4 regions of the Pseudomonas sp. BIC9C genome follow, and region 3 is predicted to be linked to each of the others. Evidence: predicted binding sites of a transcription regulator. Region 3 holds the regulator's gene; each other region holds the start of a gene.
What was found. Region 3 encodes sigma-54, which starts transcription at its own class of promoters, with help from an activator protein. Its sites were predicted from a motif close to ANTGGCATNNANNTTGCTNT; they were not measured.

Region 1 (4,472 bases), on a different contig from region 3:
CCGGTGTAGCGCAGGCGTGCGTCCATTTCTGCCGCCAGGCGTTGTGCGGGACGACCATTGGCCCCTGGTAATTGCGCGAGGATCTGGTCGATTTCTTCGGTACAGGCGCGCAGGGATCGCGGTACATCGGCCCGCAGCAACAGCAGTTCGGCGACATGCCGGGCGCCGGGGGCGTCGCGATAGATTTCCGTGTAGGCCTCGAACGACGACAACGCCCGCAACAACGCACTCCATTGGTAATACGCGTGAGCGGTGCCATCGCTGACCGCTTCGGCCTGATCGCCGGCCATTTCGTAGCGGGCATCGAGCAGGCGCAAGGTGTTGTCCGCCCGTTCGATAAAGGTCCCCAAACGAATGAAGCGAAACGCATCGTTACGCATGATGGTGCCGTAGGACGCGCCCCGGAACAGATGGGAACGTTCCTTGATCCACTCGCAGAAACGGCTCATGCCGTAGCGACTGAGGCCCTGCTCGGCAATTCCGCGAATTTCCAGCCAGGTGGCGTTGATGTTTTCCCACATGTCGGCGGTGATGCGCCCACGTACCGCATGGGCGCTGGCCCGTGCCGCCCCGAGACAGCTGTAGATGCTCGCCGGGTTGGCCGCATCCAGGGCGAAGAAATGCAACAGCCGTTCGGCATGCAGTTCGCCATGGCGTTCCAGGTAATCGTCCAGGGTGCCGGTGATCAACAGCGGCATGGCCAATTCGTGCAAACCGTCGCCACGACCGTCTTGCGGCATCAGCGACAGCGAATAGCTGATGTCGAGCATCCGTGCGAGGTTTTCCGCCCGCTCCAGGTAACGCGACATCCAATACAAATCCGAGGCAGTTCTACTTAACATGGCAGGCTTCCTTTAATCCTCGACCACCCAGGTGTCCTTGGTTCCGCCACCCTGGGAGGAGTTGACCACCAGGGAGCCTTCGCGCAGGGCAACACGGGTCAAACCGCCGGGCACGACCCGGGTTTCACGACCCGACAGGACAAACGGCCGCAAGTCGATATGGCGTGGCGCAATGCCGTTTTCGACAAAGGTCGGACAGGTCGACAACGACAGCGTCGGTTGCGCGATATACGCATGGGGCTTGGCGATGATCCGCGCGCGGAAGGCTTCGATTTCCGCCGCTGTCGCCGCCGGCCCCACCAGCATTCCGTACCCACCGGAGCCTTGGGTTTCCTTGACCACCAACTCTGGAAGATTGGCCAGTACATGGGACAGTTCAGAAGGGTTACGGCATTGCCAGGTCGGCACGTTCTTCAGGATCGGCTCTTCGTCGAGGTAGAAACGGATCATGTCGGTAACGAACGGATACACCGACTTGTCGTCCGCCACCCCCGTGCCAATGGCATTGGCCAGCACCACGTTGCCGGAGCGGTAGGACGACAGTAGCCCCGGCACGCCGAGCATCGACTCCGGGTTGAAGGCCAGCGGATCGAGGAAGGCGTCGTCGAGGCGACGATAAATCACGTCGACCGCTTTCGGCCCGTCGGTGGTGCGCATGTAGACCTTGTCGTCACGCACGAACAGGTCCGCGCCCTCCACCAGTTCCACCCCCATTTCCCGTGCCAGGAACGCATGCTCGAAGAACGCGCTGTTGAAGCGCCCGGGTGTCAGCACCACCACGCTCGGGTTGTCGATGGGGCTTGAGCTTTTCAGGGTGTCGAGCAGCAGGTTCGGGTAATGGTCGATGGGAGCGATGCGTTGCGCCGCGAACAGTTCGGGGAACAAGCGCATCATCATCTTGCGGTCTTCAAGCATGTAGCTGACGCCGCTGGGTGTACGCAGATTGTCTTCGAGCACGTAGTAGGTGCCGTCGCCATCGCGCACCAGGTCGACCCCGGAGATGTGCGAGTAGATATCGCGGTGCAGGTCCAGGCCCTGCATCGCCAACTGATACTGCTCGTTCGCCAGCACCTGTTCGGCCGGAATGATGCCGGCCTTGATGATGCGCTGCTCGTGGTAAAGGTCGGCGAGGAACATGTTCAACGCCTTGACCCGCTGGATGCAGCCGCGCTCGACGACCCGCCATTCACTGGCAGGAATGCTGCGGGGGATGGTGTCGAAGGGAATCAGGCGCTCAGTGCCCTGCTCGTCCCCGTAGAGCGTGAAGGTTATCCCGGCACGATGAAACAACAGATCGGCCTCGCGTCGCCGTTGTGCCAGAAGCTCGTCAGGCGTCTCGGCCAGCCAACGGGCAAACTCCCGATAATGCGGGCGGACCTGGCCGCCGGCATCGTACATCTCATCAAAATAGGTGCGGATCATGCCGTACTCCTTGTCACTCGGACGTCCAGACCTTCGCAAGGCCCGTGCCATCGGCATAAACGCTTATATTTCAATCGGTTGGATAATCAACACGCACGCACCGCACCAATCCTGTGCGACAAATGCCCCAACCCGATCGCCCCCGCTTCATTGCAAGGCGTGGTGGTCGCCTATCACCAGCATAGTCAGAGTTGATTTCACTGCCCGGCAACGGCTGCGGATAATCCGGGCATTCGCTGAAAAGCTCACCGAACTTCCCTTTTAGCCGCCTGCCCAGGCGGCTTTTTTTGGCCGATTATCAATGCCCGCAAATGAAAACGGCCAACCCGAAGGTCAGCCGTCATTGTCGGTTGTCACTGTTCATAAGGTTATGCGAGTCGCCCTCGTACCTCCTGTTTCACACCCCAGCCTTCGATGATGCCGCCCAATGGCTCGACCACCGCTTCGAAACCCTGTTCGAAATCGCCGATGTCGTCGTAGGTGGCATACATGACTTTGCACAATTCCAGCGCCCAGGCGCCATCGTCGCGCACACTGACTTGCGCATTCAGGGATTCACCATGGTGGAAATGACCTGCTGCCCTGCGTGCCCGCTCCTCATCCGGGAAAATGGCGTAGAACTCGATGGGATGAAACCGCGAAAAGTCAAAACCGCCTTCTTTCATGCGGCGCAGTACGCTGCTGCTGATGTCTTCTTGATAGGCTGTGCTCATGAAACGTCCTCCTCAAAACGATGGATAGACTTTCCGTACTCCCTCACCCGCAACCGAACAGCGCGAGCGACGGCAACCGATGTGCCGGCGGGAAACAAGCATGGAGCTGACAAGACCAGACCTTAGCGATTCATTCGCTGATCTCGCTTGCAGAGTAGCCCCAAGATAGAGCCTCTGCCAAGGTCTGGATTTGAATGCGACAGGTGTCGTTCAGATTGGCGTGATGCCGAGGATTTGAATGGCGTACTGGTCTTTCAGACTTTTGACGGTCGCATCGGCGGTCCGCCCTTCCAGATCGTTCAGATCCAGTTCGGCAGCAACGGGAAGGAGTCGGGCTTTTATGAGTTTGGCAGCGTGCTCGTTATCCGGGCACTCGTCGCACTCAAAGACTTCGTCGACTTGTTCGCCGTGATCATCCACGAAAGTGATTTTCCACTTTTGCATCAAAGCCTCCTCGATAAAACCCATTGATGGGCTCACCTCTATCTCGACCTCGTTAGCTGCCTAATTGTTCCGCCGGAGCAAACACATCGACGGATGTGAAAATCTCTCCCGACACCCGCTTCAACCCGTCCAGCGCAAACCATGTGGGAGCGGGCTTGCTCGCGAAAGCGGTAGAACATTCAACATCAATATTGACTGGTCTGACGCTATCGCGAGCAAGCTCGCTCCTACAGGGTTTTAGTCGTTGCTTGGCTTGTTCACCGCCTGCAACACGTATTGCGGCAAGGCAAAGGCACCGATGTGGATTTCAGGATTGTAGTAGCGGGTGATGATGCCGCTGCCCGCGAAGCGCTGTTGCAGGGTTTCGCGGGACAACTTGCGATAAGCGGTATTGGTGGCGCCCCAGGCGAAGGTCATCGAGCCACCGATATAGGTCGGCACGGCAGCCTGGTAGAAGTGCCAGTCCGGGAACAGGCTGCGCAGGCGACCGGCGGTGGTCTTCACCTCTTCGATCTGCATGAACGGCGTGCCGTTCTGGGTCACCAGGATGCCGCCTTCGTTCAGGCAGCGGTGGCAGGCCTGGTAGAAGTTTTCCGAGAACAGCACTTCACCCGGTCCGATCGGGTCGGTGGAGTCGGAAATGATCACGTCGAACTTTTCAGTGGTGGTAGCGACGAAACGCATGCCGTCGTCGATCACCAGGTTCAGGCGTGGATCATCGAACGCGCCCTTGGAGTGGTTCGGCAGGAATTCCTTGCACATGTCGACCACGGTGCCGTCGATCTCGACCATGGTGATGTGCTCGACACTGCGGTGCTTGGCCACTTCACGCAACATGCCACCGTCACCGCCGCCGATGATCAGCACGCGCTTGGCAGCACCGTGCGCCAGGATCGGCACGTGGGTGAGCATTTCGTGGTAGATGAATTCGTCGGCTTCGGTGGTCTGGATCACGCCGTCCAGCGCCATCACCCGGCCCATGCGCGGGTTCTCGAAGATCACCAGATGCTGGTGTTCGGTGCGCACTTCGTGCAGCAGTTTTTCCATGCGA
Region 2 (4,472 bases), on a different contig from region 3:
AGAGTGAACGGGGTTTGCGTCGTCTGGTCACCGGTGCCGTTAAGCCCGACCACCAGGCCGTAACCGATCAATTGGTTGGAACGCACGCCGGAAATGCTGGCGATGTCCTTCAGGCGCTCGGCTTGAGCATTGAAGGCTGCCGACAGCATCAGGGCGGCCACCATAAGGTGTTTGAAGTTCAACATGCTCAACTGGAAAGCCACCTAGAAAGGGAACAGCGGGCTGAGGAAGAAACGGTCGAACCAGCCTGGCTGACTCGCATCGGCAAACGAACCGGTGCCCGAGTAGGTGATGCGCGCATCGGCGACACGGGTCGACGACACGGTGTTGTCGGTAGAGATGTCATCGGCGCGCACGAGACCGGCAATCCGTACCAGTTCGTCGCCGGTGTTGAGGGTCATCCACTTCTCGCCGCGCACCGCGATGATGCCGTTGGGCAACACATCGGCGACGGTCACTGTGATCGAGCCGGTCAGGGTGTTGCCCTGCGCCGCCTTGCTGTCACCCTTGGTCGCGCGGTCGCCTTCATAGCTGGCGTCCAGACTCAGGTCACCACTGCCAAACGGATTGTTGGTGTTGGGGGTGGAGCCGAACAGCGAGGTCAGGCCGATGCTGGCCTTGCTGTTCTTGCCAATTTGCGAGTTGGCGTTTTTGCTGGCCTGGGTCCTTTCGTTCAGGGTGATGGTGATGATGTCACCGACCCGGAACGCCTTGCGGTCGCTGTAGAGGTTCTGCTCGAAACCGGCCTGATAGATAGAGCCGTTGTTCGCCGCCGCCGGCAACGGCGTGCGCGGCAACACCGGAGCGTAGTAAGGGTCATTGGGTTTGGGCGTCGCAGGCACGCAACCTGCGAGCGCGGCGATCCCACTCAGTGCCAGAACAGATACATAGCGATTCATGACCCTACCTCACGGTGTAGCAGGCAGCCTCATGGCCGCCCCATAGACTTGATTACAGATTCTGCGTTACGAACGAGAGCATCTGGTCGGCGGTGGAGATCACCTTGGAGTTCATCTCGTAGGCGCGCTGGGTGGTGATCATGTTGACCATTTCTTCAACGGTGCTGACGTTGGACGTTTCCAGGGTGTTCTGCAGCGTGGTGCCGAAACCGTTCAAGCCCGGTGTGCCGACTTGCGGCGCGCCACTGGCAGCGGTTTCCAGGAACAGGTTGTTGCCCACTGCCTGCAGGCCGGCCGGGTTGATGAAGTCGGCGGTTTGCAGGTTGCCGATCACCTGGGCAGCCGGGTTGCCGGCAACGGTGATGGACACGGTGCCGTCGCGACCGACCGTGAAGGTCTGCGCGTCGTTCGGAATGACAATGGCCGGCTCCAGGGCAAAGCCGCTGGCGTTCACGATCTGGCCGTTGGAGTCCAGGTGGAACGTACCGTCACGGGTATAGGACGTGGTGCCGTCCGGTTGCAGGATCTGGAAGAAACCGCGACCGTCGATGGCCATGTCCAGTGGCTGCTCGGTGGTTTGCAGGCTGCCGGCGGTGAAGTTTTTCTGGGTGCCGACGATGCGCACACCGGTACCCAGTTGCAGACCCGACGGCAGTTCGCTGTCTTGGGTCGACTGGGCGCCTGGTTGACGCTTGATCTGGTAGAGCAGGTCCTGGAACTCGGCGCGGTCACGTTTGAAACCCGTGGTCGACACGTTCGCCAGGTTGTTGGAAATGGTGGTCAGGTTGGTGTCCTGGGCGGACAGACCTGTTTTGGCAACCCATAGAGCCGGAAGCATTCGATTCTCCTCGTGCGCCTGTTTTACGGCGCTACGTTCTGGTAATTAGCTGATCTGCAAGACCCGAGCCATGGCCTGGTCGTCGTCTTTGGCGGTGTTCATCATCTTGATGTGCAGCTCGAACTGCTTGGACAAGGCCAGTACCGAGGTCATCTCGTCCACGGCATTGACGTTGCTCGACTCGAGGAACCCGGACACCAGCTTGACGCCGGCATCGGCTTGCGCCGGCTTGCCGTCCTTGGTGTGGATCGAACCATCCAGGCCTTTGGTCATGTTCTTGAGGTCCGGGTTGACCAGCTTGATGCGGTCGACTTCAGCCATCACCCGAGGACCTTCGCCCATCGCGCGGATGCTGATGGTGCCGTCTTCACCGACTTCGATCTGCTGCTCCGGCGGCACGGCAATCGGCCCGCCATTGCCCATGACCGGCATGCCGTTGCCGGCGCGCAACACGCCCAGGGCGTCAACGTTCAGGCTGCCGGTGCGCACGTAGCTTTCACCGCCATCGGGGTTCTGCACGGCAATCCAGCCGCTGCCTTGCACGGCAACGTCGAGGTCACGGCCGGTTTCCACCAGCGAGCCCGGGGAGAAATCGGTGGCCGGGCGTTCGGACATGGCAAACGCACGCGCCGGAAAGCTGTCACCGAACACTGGCATCGAACGGGCCTGCTCCAGGTCTTTCTGGAAGCCGTTGGTGGAGATGTTCGCGAGGTTGTTGGCATGAGCCTTTTGCGCCAGTGCATTCTGGCTGGCGCCGGTCATTGCCACATAAAGGTACTTGTCCACACTCTTTCCTCTGCCTGCCGGACGTTTGCCGTCCACTGCTGTACTGCTGAGCCATAAGCAATTTGCAGACCAACTTGTTTTGGGCGGCGCAAGGCCCGGCAAACAAAGGACTTGAAGGCTTCAGAGGGAATTGGTGATTTGTATCGGAGACGAAAAACCGGCGGTGTCATGCCGGTTAGTGGCAAGGGGTGACCCTGGGCAACGGCCACTGCCGCCATCGCGAGCAAGCTCGCTCCCACAGTGGATCTGTGCCTCACTGAAGATCCCTGTGGGAGCGAGCTTGCTCGCGATGGGGCCAGCATATACACAGCAAGTGTCAGCTAAGGCTCAGCCTTGCCCACCTCATACTCGCGCAGCTTATTGGCAATGGTGGTATGCGAAACCCCCAGGCGCTTGCCCAGTTGCCGACTGCTCGGATGCTCGGAATACAGGCGCTCCAGCACGGCTTTTTCGAAACGCCCGACGATTTCGTCCAGCCCGCCCTCCAGCGAAAAATCGCCAAGCGGCTGACGCACGCCATAATCCGGCAGACGAATATGCTCGGCCTTGACCGTACCGCCGTCGCACAGGGAAACCGCCTGGAACAGCACGTTCTCCAGTTGCCGCACGTTACCCGGCCAATGGTAGTGGCTGAGGCGCTCCATGGCCGCCGGGGCCAGTTTCGGCAACGGGCAACCAATCTGCCGGCTCGCCTGATCGAGGAAGTGCTCCACCAGCGGTGTCAAGCCGTCGAGGCATTCGCGCAGCGGCGGGATGTGCAGCGACAACACATTCAAGCGGTGATAGAGGTCCTGGCGGAACTCGCCGCGAGCACACAATTCGGACAGGTCGACCTGGGTCGCGCAGATCACTCGCACGTCGAGGTAAACCTCCTCATCGCTGCCCACACGACGGAAGCAACCGTCCTGCAAGAAGCGCAGCAATTTCACCAGCAAGCGCGGGCTCATTTCTCCGACGCCATCGAGAAACAGCGTACCGCCCGCCGTCAATTCCAGCAGCCCGAGCTTGCCTTCGGCCCGCGCCCCTTCAAAGGCACCTGGGCCGTAACCGAACAGTTCCGTCTCGGCCATGGACTCCGGCAGACCGGCACAATTGAGCGCCATCAACGGCGACTGCCCACGGGGGCTGGCCAGATGGCAGGCCCGCGCCAGCAACTCCTTCCCGGTACCGGTTTCCCCTTCTATCAAAAGCGGCGCATCCAGCGGCGCCATGCGCCGTGCTTCGCGCACGACCGCAGCCATCACTTTCGAACTCTGAAAGATGCTGTCGAAGCCACGCAACTCCTGCTTGCGCACATTGTAGATGCGCTCGCCTACCCGGTCGGCGCGGTGCAGCGTCAGCACCGCACCGGCCATGGCCTCGCTGTCGTCGTGCTCCGATTGCAATGGTGCGATGTCGGCCAGAAACACATCCCCCTTGACCTTGACCCGCAGCCCGTTGATCCGCGACTTGTTGGCGCGCACCAGTTCCGGCAAATCGAAATCTTCGGCGTACCGCGACAGGGGAATACCCGGCACCTCGTCGACCCGCACTCCGAGCAACTGCGCCGCTGCCCGGTTGGCCGCGACAATGGAACCGCCCATGTCGATCGACAGCACCGGAAACTCCAGCGCACCGAGCAGTGCATTGAGCTCCATGTGCCGACGCTCGCTGGGCATCAGCCCTACACGCTTGACGCCAAAGACCCCGGCAATCGCTTCGAATTTCGGACGCAAGGCCTGGAACTGAATGTTGATCAGGTTCGGGCAATGCAGGTAGATGGCGTTGCCATGCTCACCGCCCACCTCACCGCGGGCCACGTTGATCCCGTACTCCACCAACAGATTGAGAATGTCGCGCAGGATGCCTATGCGGTTCTGGCAGTGGACTTTGATACGCATATAAAAGGTCCAAACAGTGAAGGACGAGGCCAATGGCAGGGATTTTTCTGCGTGGGCGCTCAGATAGTC
Region 3 (4,472 bases):
GCTCCAATCGTTCGAGTTTTTCGCCGATGTAGGAGCGGAGAGGTTCGGTCACTTCCAGTTGGTGTCCACTGATGTTGACTTGCATACAGCTTCTCCTTCGTTGCCAGTGCATAAAGCGGTAGACCAGATGATCTACCACTGGAACGCTGTGGCGTGGCCCTACATCAACCGCTTGCGTTCGCTCGAAGGCGCGATCCCGAGGGATTCGCGGTACTTGGCGACGGTGCGGCGGGCCACCTGAATGCCTTGTGCCTCCAGTAAACCAGCGATCTTGCTGTCACTCAACGGCTTTTTCTGATTTTCCGCGGCAACCAGTTTTTTGATGATCGCCCGGATCGCCGTGGACGAGCATTCACCGCCTTCGGAGGTGCTTACGTGACTTGAGAAAAAGTATTTCAGTTCATAAATGCCCCGGGGGGTATGCATGAACTTCTGAGTGGTTACCCGTGAAATCGTCGATTCATGCATGCCGACCGCTTCGGCGATGTCATGCAGGACCAGCGGCTTCATGGCTTCGTCGCCATACTCCAGGAAGCCGCGCTGATGCTCGACGATCTGGGTGGCTACTTTCATCAGGGTTTCGTTGCGGCTTTGCAGGCTCTTGATGAACCAGCGGGCCTCCTGCAACTGATTGCGCATGAACGTGTTATCGGCGCTGGTGTCGGCGCGGCGTACGAAACCGGCGTACTGGGCGTTGACCCGCAGCCGTGGCACCGACTCCTGGTTCAGCTCCACCAGCCAGCGTTCGTTGTCCTTGCGCACGATAACGTCAGGAACGACGTACTCGGCTTCGGTGGACTCGATCTGCGAGCCTGGGCGCGGGTTGAGGCTCTGGACCAGTTCGATGACCTGGCGCAGCTCGTCTTCCTTGAGCTTCATGCGGCGCATCAGCTGGCTGTAGTCGCGGCTGCCAAGCAGGTCGATGTAATCGGTGACCAGGCGCTTGGCCTCGGCCAGCCAAGGGGTCTTGGCTGGCAACTGGCGCAATTGCAGCAGCAGGCATTCGCCCAGGTTGCGGGCGCCGATGCCGGCGGGCTCGAATTGCTGGATGCGGTGCAGGACGGCTTCGATTTCGTCCAGTTCGATGTCCAACTCCGGATCGAAGGCTTCGAGGATCTCCTCGAGGGTTTCGTCCAGATAGCCCTGATTGTTGATGCAATCGATCAGGGTCACGGCGATCAGGCGATCGGTGTCGGACATCGGAGCCAGGTTCAGTTGCCACAGCAAGTGGCTTTGCAGGCTTTCGCCGGCCGAGGTGCGGGTGGTGAAGTCCCACTCGTCGTCATCGTTGCTGGGCAGGCTGCTGGCGCTGGTCTGGTAAACGTCTTCCCACGCGGTGTCGACGGGGAGATCGTTGGGGATGCGCTCGTTCCAGTCGCCTTCATCGAGGTTATCAACCGTCGGGGCGCTTTCCTGGTAGGAGGGTTCCTGGATGTCAGTGTTGGGCTTTTGTTCGGCGTTGTCGGCCAAGGGGTCGGAATTGTCGAAGTCGTCGCCTTCTTCCTGGCGTTCGAGCATCGGATTGGACTCCAGGGCCTCCTGGATTTCCTGTTGCAGGTCCAGGGTCGACAATTGGAGCAGGCGGATGGCCTGTTGCAGCTGCGGTGTCATCGTCAGCTGCTGGCCCATTCTCAAGACTAGCGATGGTTTCATGGCTGGGGCTTAACACCTTATTCGCCGGCGCACATGCGCCATCCACTACGGGGCGCCGGAGCGCCAAACATAAGCAAATTATATGCCCGAAACCGTAGCGTTTGCCTAGAGCGCTGTAACAATAAAAAAGTGTTGATTTTTTATCGGGACAAGCGCTCGGACGACCTGCCAGATACCTCTGCCTTTACAGGCGGAACTCATGGCCCAGGTACACTTCCTTGACCAGGTTGTTGGCCAGGATGGTCTCTGCGTCACCTTCGGCAATCAGTTGGCCGTCATTGACGATATAGGCGGTTTCACAGATATCCAGGGTTTCACGAACGTTGTGGTCCGTGATCAGCACGCCAATGCCCTTGGCCTTGAGGTGGTAGATGATCTGCTTGATGTCCCCGACCGAAATCGGGTCCACGCCGGCAAAGGGTTCGTCGAGGAGGATGAATTTCGGGTTGGTGGCCAGGGCGCGGGCGATTTCCACGCGACGGCGCTCACCACCGGACAGGCTCATGCCGAGGTTGTCGCGGATGTGGCTGATGTGGAATTCCTGCAGCAGGCTTTCCAGCTCCTTGCGACGGCCGGCCTTGTCGAGTTCCTTGCGGGTCTCGAGGATGGCCATGATGTTGTCGGCCACCGACAGTTTGCGGAAGATCGACGCTTCTTGCGGCAGATAGCCGATACCGGCTTTGGCGCGACCGTGCATGGGCTGGTGGCTGACGTCCAGGTCGTCGATCAGGACGCGACCCTGATCGGCCTGGACCAGGCCGACAATCATGTAGAAGCACGTCGTCTTGCCGGCGCCATTGGGGCCGAGCAGGCCTACGATCTGTCCGCTGTCGATCGACAGGCTGACATCGCGCACGACCTGGCGGCTTTTATAGGCCTTGGCCAGATGCTGAGCTTTCAGAGTTGCCATTACTGGGTTTTCTCTTCGTTTTTCTTCTTCGGCTGGATCACCATGTCGATACGCGGGCGTGCCTCGGTGACCTTGCTGCCCGTGGCGCGACCGGCGCTGGCGAGCTTCTTGACTGTGTCGTAGACGATTTTTTCGCCTTGGGTGACGTTGTTGTCCTTGTCGACAACTTTGGCCTTGTCGATCAGTACGACGCGGTTTTGCGCGGCGTGATACTGGATCGTCACGCCCCAGCCCTGAACGGGCTTGGTATCGCCAGCCGTTTGCAACTGCTCGAAGTACGCCAGGTTGCCCACCGAGGTCACTACGTCGATGTCGCCAGTCGGGGTGCGGGTGATGGTCACAGTGTTGCCTGTCACCTTCATCGAGCCTTGGGTGATGATCACGTCACCCTTATAGGTAGCAATACCTTGCTTGTCGTCCAGTTGGGCATCGTCGGCCTGAATGCGGATAGGCTGCTGTTGATCTTCCGGCAGAGCCCAGGCGCTCACGCTTCCCAGTGCTGCGCCCAGACTGAGCAAAATCGGGAGGGTTTTAACGAGCCTCATACTGTCCTCTTACGTTCGATAGCAGGTGTATCCTGCTTTCTTTCAAATACGCTTTCATTCCCTTGCCAGTCGATACACCGCCAGCGCCGTCGATTCTAACGTCTTGCTCGGTCTGCGCATATTGCTGCTGCGGGAACACAGTCATGCGGGTGCTGGTGATCAGGGTTTTACGGTTTTTCTCATCGAAGCGCGTGATGCGCACGTCATCGATCAGTTCGACCTGTGTGCCGTCAGGGTTGACCTCGCCCTGCAGACTCTGGACGTGCCAAGGGTATTCAGTGCCGCGGAACACATTCAGGTCGGGGTTGGTCAGCAATGTCACCTCGGTCGCTTTCAGATGCTCGACCTTGTCGGATACCAGATCATATTGCAGCTTGCCGTCGGGCAGGTACTGCACGCTGTGGGCGTTGATGGCGTAATAGTCGATCGCGCTTTCATCGATCGGCGTTACCGGCTTGTCGAGGAAGCGTTCCGGGCTGATGTTCCAGTAGCCAGCCGCGGCGAATATCGCCGCGATGCAACTGAACAATAGGGTGTTGCGAAACTTTTTGCTCAGCATAGTGGGCTCACAGGTACGCCGCATTGGCCGCATCGAGGCGGTCCTGGGCGCGCAGGATCAATTCGCAGAATTCGCGAGCGGCACCTTCGCCGCCACGGGCGAGGGTGATGCCGTGAGCGTGTTCACGCACGAAACTGGCCGCATTGGCCACCGCCATGCCCAGGCCGACACGGCGAATCACCGGCAGGTCCGGCAGGTCGTCGCCAAGGTAGGCCACCTGTTCATAGCTCAGGTTCAGTTGGGCCAGTAGCTCGTCGAGTACCACCAGTTTGTCTTCGCGCCCCTGATAGAGATGCGGGATGCCGAGGTTCTTCGCTCGTCGCTCGACCACCGGGGTCTTGCGACCACTGATGATAGCGGTTTGCACGCCGGCGGCCATCAGCATCTTGATGCCCTGGCCATCGAGTGTGTTGAACGTCTTGAATTCGCTGCCGTCTTCGAGGAAGTACAGGCGTCCATCGGTGAGCACGCCATCGACATCGAACACCGCCAGTTTGATCTGTTTGCCACGTTGCAACAGGTCCGCACTCATTACATTACTCCTGCACGCAGCAAGTCGTGCATGTTCAAGGCGCCGACCGGGCGGTCTTCTCGGTCGACCACGACCAGTGCGTTGATTTTATGGTCTTCCATGATTTTCAGTGCTTCGGCGGCGAGCATCTCGGTGCGTGCGGTCTTGCCATGGGCCGTCATGACCTGGTCGATGATAGCGCTGTGGATATCGATGCTGCGGTCCAGTGTGCGGCGCAAATCACCGTCGGTGAAGATCCCGGCCAGTTTGCCGTCGGATTCCAGAATGACGGTC
Region 4 (4,472 bases), on a different contig from region 3:
ACGGACGCGACCAGCGCGCCCACGCGGCATCCAGGCGACCGCCCATCAGCGCGGCAATGGCGAACGCGAAGGCCACCGAGAAGCCGACGTAGCCCATGTACAGCATCGGCGGGTGCACGATCAGGCCGATGTCTTGCAGCAACGGGTTGAGGTCGGCACCGTCGCCGGGCACCTGCGGCAGGATGCGTTTGAACGGGTTGGAGGTCATGATCAGGAACAGCAGGAAACCGGTGCTGATCATGCCCATCACCGCCAGCACGCGGGCCAGCATGACCTGCGGCAACTGCCGGGAAAACACTGACACCGCGAAGGTCCAGCCGCCGAGAATCAAGGCCCACAACAGCAAGGAACCTTCGTGGGCGCCCCACACGGCGCTGAACTTGTAGTACCACGGCAACGCGCTGTTGGAGTTGTTGGCCACATAGGCCACGGAGAAGTCATCGACCATGAAGGCGTAGGTCAGGCAACCGAAGGCAAACACCAGAAAGGTGAACTGCCCCCACGCGGCCGGCTGGGCCAGGCTCATCCACAGGCGATCATTGCGCCACGCACCGAGCAGCGGCACCACGGCCTGGGCCAGGGCGAAGCACAGGGCCAGGATCATCGCCAGATGACCCAGTTCGGGAATAAAGATGCCGGATGTCATGGATCAACCCTCCTTCGCGGGCGTTGGAGCCGATTGACCGCTGTCTTTCAACGCCTTGGTCACTTCCGGCGGCATGTACTTCTCATCGTGCTTGGCCAGCACTTCATCGGCCACCACCACGCCATCGGCATTGAGCTTGCCCAGGGCGACGATGCCCTGCCCTTCGCGGAACAGGTCCGGAAGGATGCCGCGATAGGTGATGGTCACGGATTTGTTGAAGTCGGTGACAACGAACTTCACGTCCAGGGAATCGCTGGAACGCTCCAGCGAGCCTTTCTCGACCATGCCGCCAGCGCGAATGCGCGTGTCCAGCGGAGCTTCGCCGTTGGCGATCTGGGTCGGTGTGTAAAACAGATTGATGTTTTGCTGCAGGGCGCTCAGGGCCAGGCCGACGGCAGCGCCGACCCCGACCAGGATCGCGAGAATGATGATAAGACGCTTTTTGCGCAGCGGATTCACTTGCCGTTCTCCCGGCGCAAACGACGCGCCTCTTGTTGCAGATACCGCTTGCGGGCCAGGATCGGCGCCGCCACGTTGAGGGCCAGTACCGCCAGGCAAATGCCATAGGCTGACCAGACATACAGGCCATGATGACCCATGGCGATGAAGTCGCCGAATGAAGCAAAACTCATCGAGCGACCTCCAGGCTGTTTTCCACTTCGGCCTTGACCCAACTGGCCCGGGCTTCGCGCTTGAGCACTTCCAGACGCATGCGCAGCAGCAACACCGCGCCGAAGAAACAGTAGAAGCCCAACACCGTCAGCAGCAATGGCAGCCACATTTCGGCGGGCATCGCCGGTTTTTCGGTGAGGGTGAAGGTCGCCCCCTGGTGCAGGGTGTTCCACCACTCCACGGAGTACTTGATGATCGGGATGTTGATCACGCCGACGATCGCCAGCACCGCGCAGGCCTTGGCCGCGCTGTCACGATTGCTGATCGCGTTGCCCAGCGCAATGAGACCGAAGTACAGGAACAGCAGAATCAACATGGACGTAAGGCGTGCATCCCAGACCCACCACGAGCCCCAGGTCGGCTTGCCCCAGATCGCGCCGGTGACCAGCGCCACGGCGGTCATCCACGCGCCGATGGGCGCCGCACATTGCAGGGCGACGTCGGCCAGTTTCATTTTCCACACCAGCCCGACGATACCGCACACGGCCAGCATCACATAGATGGACTGCGCCAGCATGGCGGCCGGAACGTGGATATAGATGATGCGAAAGCTGTTGCCCTGCTGATAGTCCGGCGGCGCGAAGGCCAGGCCCCAGACCACGCCAACGCTGATCAGCAGCAACGCCGCGATGCTCAGCCAGGGCAGCATTTTGCCGCTGATGCCGTAAAACCATTTGGGCGAGCCGAGCTTGTGAAACCACGTCCAGTTCATACTGTTTCCATCACGGTTGCTCTTTACTGTGAAGAGCCAGGGTCTGCCTTTTTAAAACCAAAAGCGGTCAAAAAATAACCAGACCTCATTATTATTCGCCGACGCTGATCTTCAGGCCAGCAGCTATTGCAAAAGGTGTCAGAGTTATCGCCAGGGCGGTCAGGCTGCCAAGCCACAGGAGATAACCGGTCGCCGGCATGCCCTGCAAGGCCGCCTGCAAGGCACCACTGCCCAGGATCAATACCGGGATGTACAGCGGCAGAATCAGCAGTGCCAGCAACAGGCCGCCGCGCTTCAAACCCACCGTCAGTGCCGCACCCACCGCACCGAGCAGGCTCAGTACCGGTGTACCTAGCAGCAACGAAAGCAGCAACACCGGCAGACAGGCGGCAGGCAAACCGAGCATCAGCGCCAGCAAAGGTGCGAGCAAAACCAGTGCCAGGCCGGAAAAAGCCCAGTGTGCCAGCACTTTGGCCAAAACCAGAAGAGCCAGGGGGTGCGGCGAAAGGACCCACTGTTCAAGGGATCCGTCTTCGAAATCACTGCGGAAAAGCCCGTCCAGCGAGAGCAGGACCGATAAAAGTGCCGCGACCCAGACCAACCCCGGAGACAAGGTTTGCAACAATTGAGACTCAGGTCCGACTGCCAACGGGAACAAGGAAACGACGATGGCGAAAAACACCAGCGGATTCGCCAGCTCTGCGGGACGGCGGAACAGCAGACGGGCCTCACGGGCGACCAACAGGCCAAAAACACTCATACGGCCCAATTCCCCAGATCGATGTCGCGATAAGCGGCCGGCATCCGGCTCAGCGTGTGGTGGGTGGTCAACACCACCATGCCGCCACGTTCGCAGTGAGCGGCCAGATGTTCTTCGAGTTGTGCCACGCCCTGCTTGTCGAGGGCGGTAAAGGGCTCGTCGAGGATCCACAGCGGCGGGCTGTCCAGATACAAACGCGCCAGTGCGACGAGGCGCCGCTGGCCAGCGGACAGGGTGTGGCAGGGAACATCTTCGAAACCGCGCAATCCGACCGCCGCCAGGGCTTGCCAGATCGCTTCATGGGAGGCCGGTTGATGCAAGGCGCAGAGCCAGCTCAGGTTCTCTTCCGGTGTCAGCAAATCCTTGATTCCCGCCGCATGGCCGATCCACAGCAGGTTGCGCGCCAGCTCAGTGCGCTGCTCATCAAGGGGCTTGCCATTGAGCAGCACTTGACCGGCGGTCGGGTGCATCAAACCTGAAAGCAGGCGCAACAGACTGGTCTTGCCACTGCCGTTGGGGCCGCTGATTTGCACCATTTCGCCACTGGCCAGTCTCAAATCGAGATTTTCGAAGAGCAGCCGAAGGTCTCGCTCACAGGCAAGGGCAACGGTTTGCAGGACTGGACTGGTCAAGGGTTCACGGGCCTTATACGGTTCAAGTCGGCACTGGCGCGGCCGTTAAAGAGATGCAGCATAGATGCAATGACGTCTTGTTCTAGAGAGCTGCGTCAAACAATTGCAAAATTTTCGCCATTTTTGGATACAACGGCGCGGCATTATACATGCCAGACCTTAGTCTAAAGAGTGCATTTTCCTCAGGTTGTGACCGCGTATGACAGGCGAAATGAACATCCTCCCGCTAGCGCAAACCGTCCCGGTGACTTCACGTGCGCAGGTGATCAGCGGTGAGTTGCTCAAGTTGCTGACGCCGGTGGAGGGGCTGATCAGCGTCGGTCAGACCGCCCAGGCCGAAGTGTTGTCGCTCAAGCAGACAGACCAGACTTTCCAGATGCTGCTCAAGGTCACCCTCGACAGCGGCCGCCAGACCACGGTCCAGACCACCGGCAATCAACCGCTGGCCCAGGGCACCACGCTGGTCGTCAGCCAACCTTCGGCCGGCAATCTGGCGGTGACGGTGCAACAGGCCATTGCCTCCAGCGTCGCCACCCTCACCCGCCTCGACACCGCGCAATTGCTCGTTGGCACCCTGCTGCAGGGCAAAGTATTGACCTCGCAAGTACTGCCGCAGTTGCCTGGCCAGCCCATGGTGTTTCGCTCGATGGTGAGCCTGCTCAACACCGCACTGAGCGGCAGCACCCTGAGCATCGACAGTCCACAACCCTTGCGCATCGGCACCTTGTTGAGCGCGCAGGTGCAGGATGCCCAGACCGTGAAGTTCGTGCCACTGAGCAGCCGCCAGGAACAACTGGCGGTGACCCGGCAACTGGTCGACCAGCAAAGCCGCCAGGGCTCGCTGGACGGCTTGCTCAAGCTCCTGCAGAACCTTCCGGACTCGGACCAGACATCCGTTGAATTGCGTAGCGCCGCTGCCCAGCTGCTCGCCGGCTTGCCGGATGTTCAACAGTTGAGCACCCCCAAGGGCCTGGCCCAGGCCTTGGCCAGCAGCGGTGTGTTTCTCGAAAGCAAACTGCTGACCGGGCAAAACCCGACACTCGCACCGGA

Region 1: a site for sigma-54 is predicted at 2,297-2,316, ahead of RS887_RS01955 (circularly permuted type 2 ATP-grasp protein). Genes of this name have one in related genera too.
Region 2: a site for sigma-54 is predicted at 2,578-2,597, ahead of RS887_RS03390 (flagellar basal body rod protein FlgF). Genes of this name have one in related genera too.
Region 4: a site for sigma-54 is predicted at 3,524-3,543, ahead of RS887_RS03065 (flagellar hook-length control protein FliK). Genes of this name have one in related genera too.

What each region holds. Positions count from the first base shown of each region.
Region 1 covers NZ_JAWDGM010000001.1:418,268-422,739, forward strand. Annotated here, with positions in the region: gene RS887_RS01950 (alpha-E domain-containing protein) at 1-842, opposite strand, end outside; gene RS887_RS01955 (circularly permuted type 2 ATP-grasp protein) at 855-2,264, opposite strand; gene RS887_RS01960 (ribonuclease E inhibitor RraB) at 2,633-2,977, opposite strand; gene RS887_RS01965 (hypothetical protein) at 3,188-3,421, opposite strand; gene speE (polyamine aminopropyltransferase) at 3,659-4,472, opposite strand, start outside.
Region 2 covers NZ_JAWDGM010000001.1:689,678-694,149, forward strand. Annotated here, with positions in the region: gene RS887_RS03375 (flagellar basal body P-ring protein FlgI) at 1-185, opposite strand, end outside; gene flgH (flagellar basal body L-ring protein FlgH) at 204-899, opposite strand; gene flgG (flagellar basal-body rod protein FlgG) at 952-1,737, opposite strand; gene RS887_RS03390 (flagellar basal body rod protein FlgF) at 1,783-2,523, opposite strand; gene RS887_RS03395 (sigma-54-dependent transcriptional regulator) at 2,844-4,403, opposite strand.
Region 3 covers NZ_JAWDGM010000002.1:880,109-884,580, forward strand. Annotated here, with positions in the region: gene hpf (ribosome hibernation-promoting factor, HPF/YfiA family) at 1-85, opposite strand, end outside; gene RS887_RS13920 (RNA polymerase factor sigma-54) at 160-1,653, opposite strand; gene lptB (LPS export ABC transporter ATP-binding protein) at 1,838-2,563, opposite strand; gene lptA (lipopolysaccharide transport periplasmic protein LptA) at 2,563-3,108, opposite strand; gene lptC (LPS export ABC transporter periplasmic protein LptC) at 3,095-3,667, opposite strand; gene RS887_RS13940 (KdsC family phosphatase) at 3,675-4,199, opposite strand; gene RS887_RS13945 (KpsF/GutQ family sugar-phosphate isomerase) at 4,199-4,472, opposite strand, start outside.
Region 4 covers NZ_JAWDGM010000001.1:617,792-622,263, forward strand. Annotated here, with positions in the region: gene RS887_RS03035 (heme lyase CcmF/NrfE family subunit) at 1-646, opposite strand, end outside; gene ccmE (cytochrome c maturation protein CcmE) at 650-1,105, opposite strand; gene ccmD (heme exporter protein CcmD) at 1,102-1,278, opposite strand; gene RS887_RS03050 (heme ABC transporter permease) at 1,275-2,030, opposite strand; gene ccmB (heme exporter protein CcmB) at 2,122-2,790, opposite strand; gene ccmA (cytochrome c biogenesis heme-transporting ATPase CcmA) at 2,787-3,422, opposite strand; gene RS887_RS03065 (flagellar hook-length control protein FliK) at 3,622-4,472, shown strand, end outside.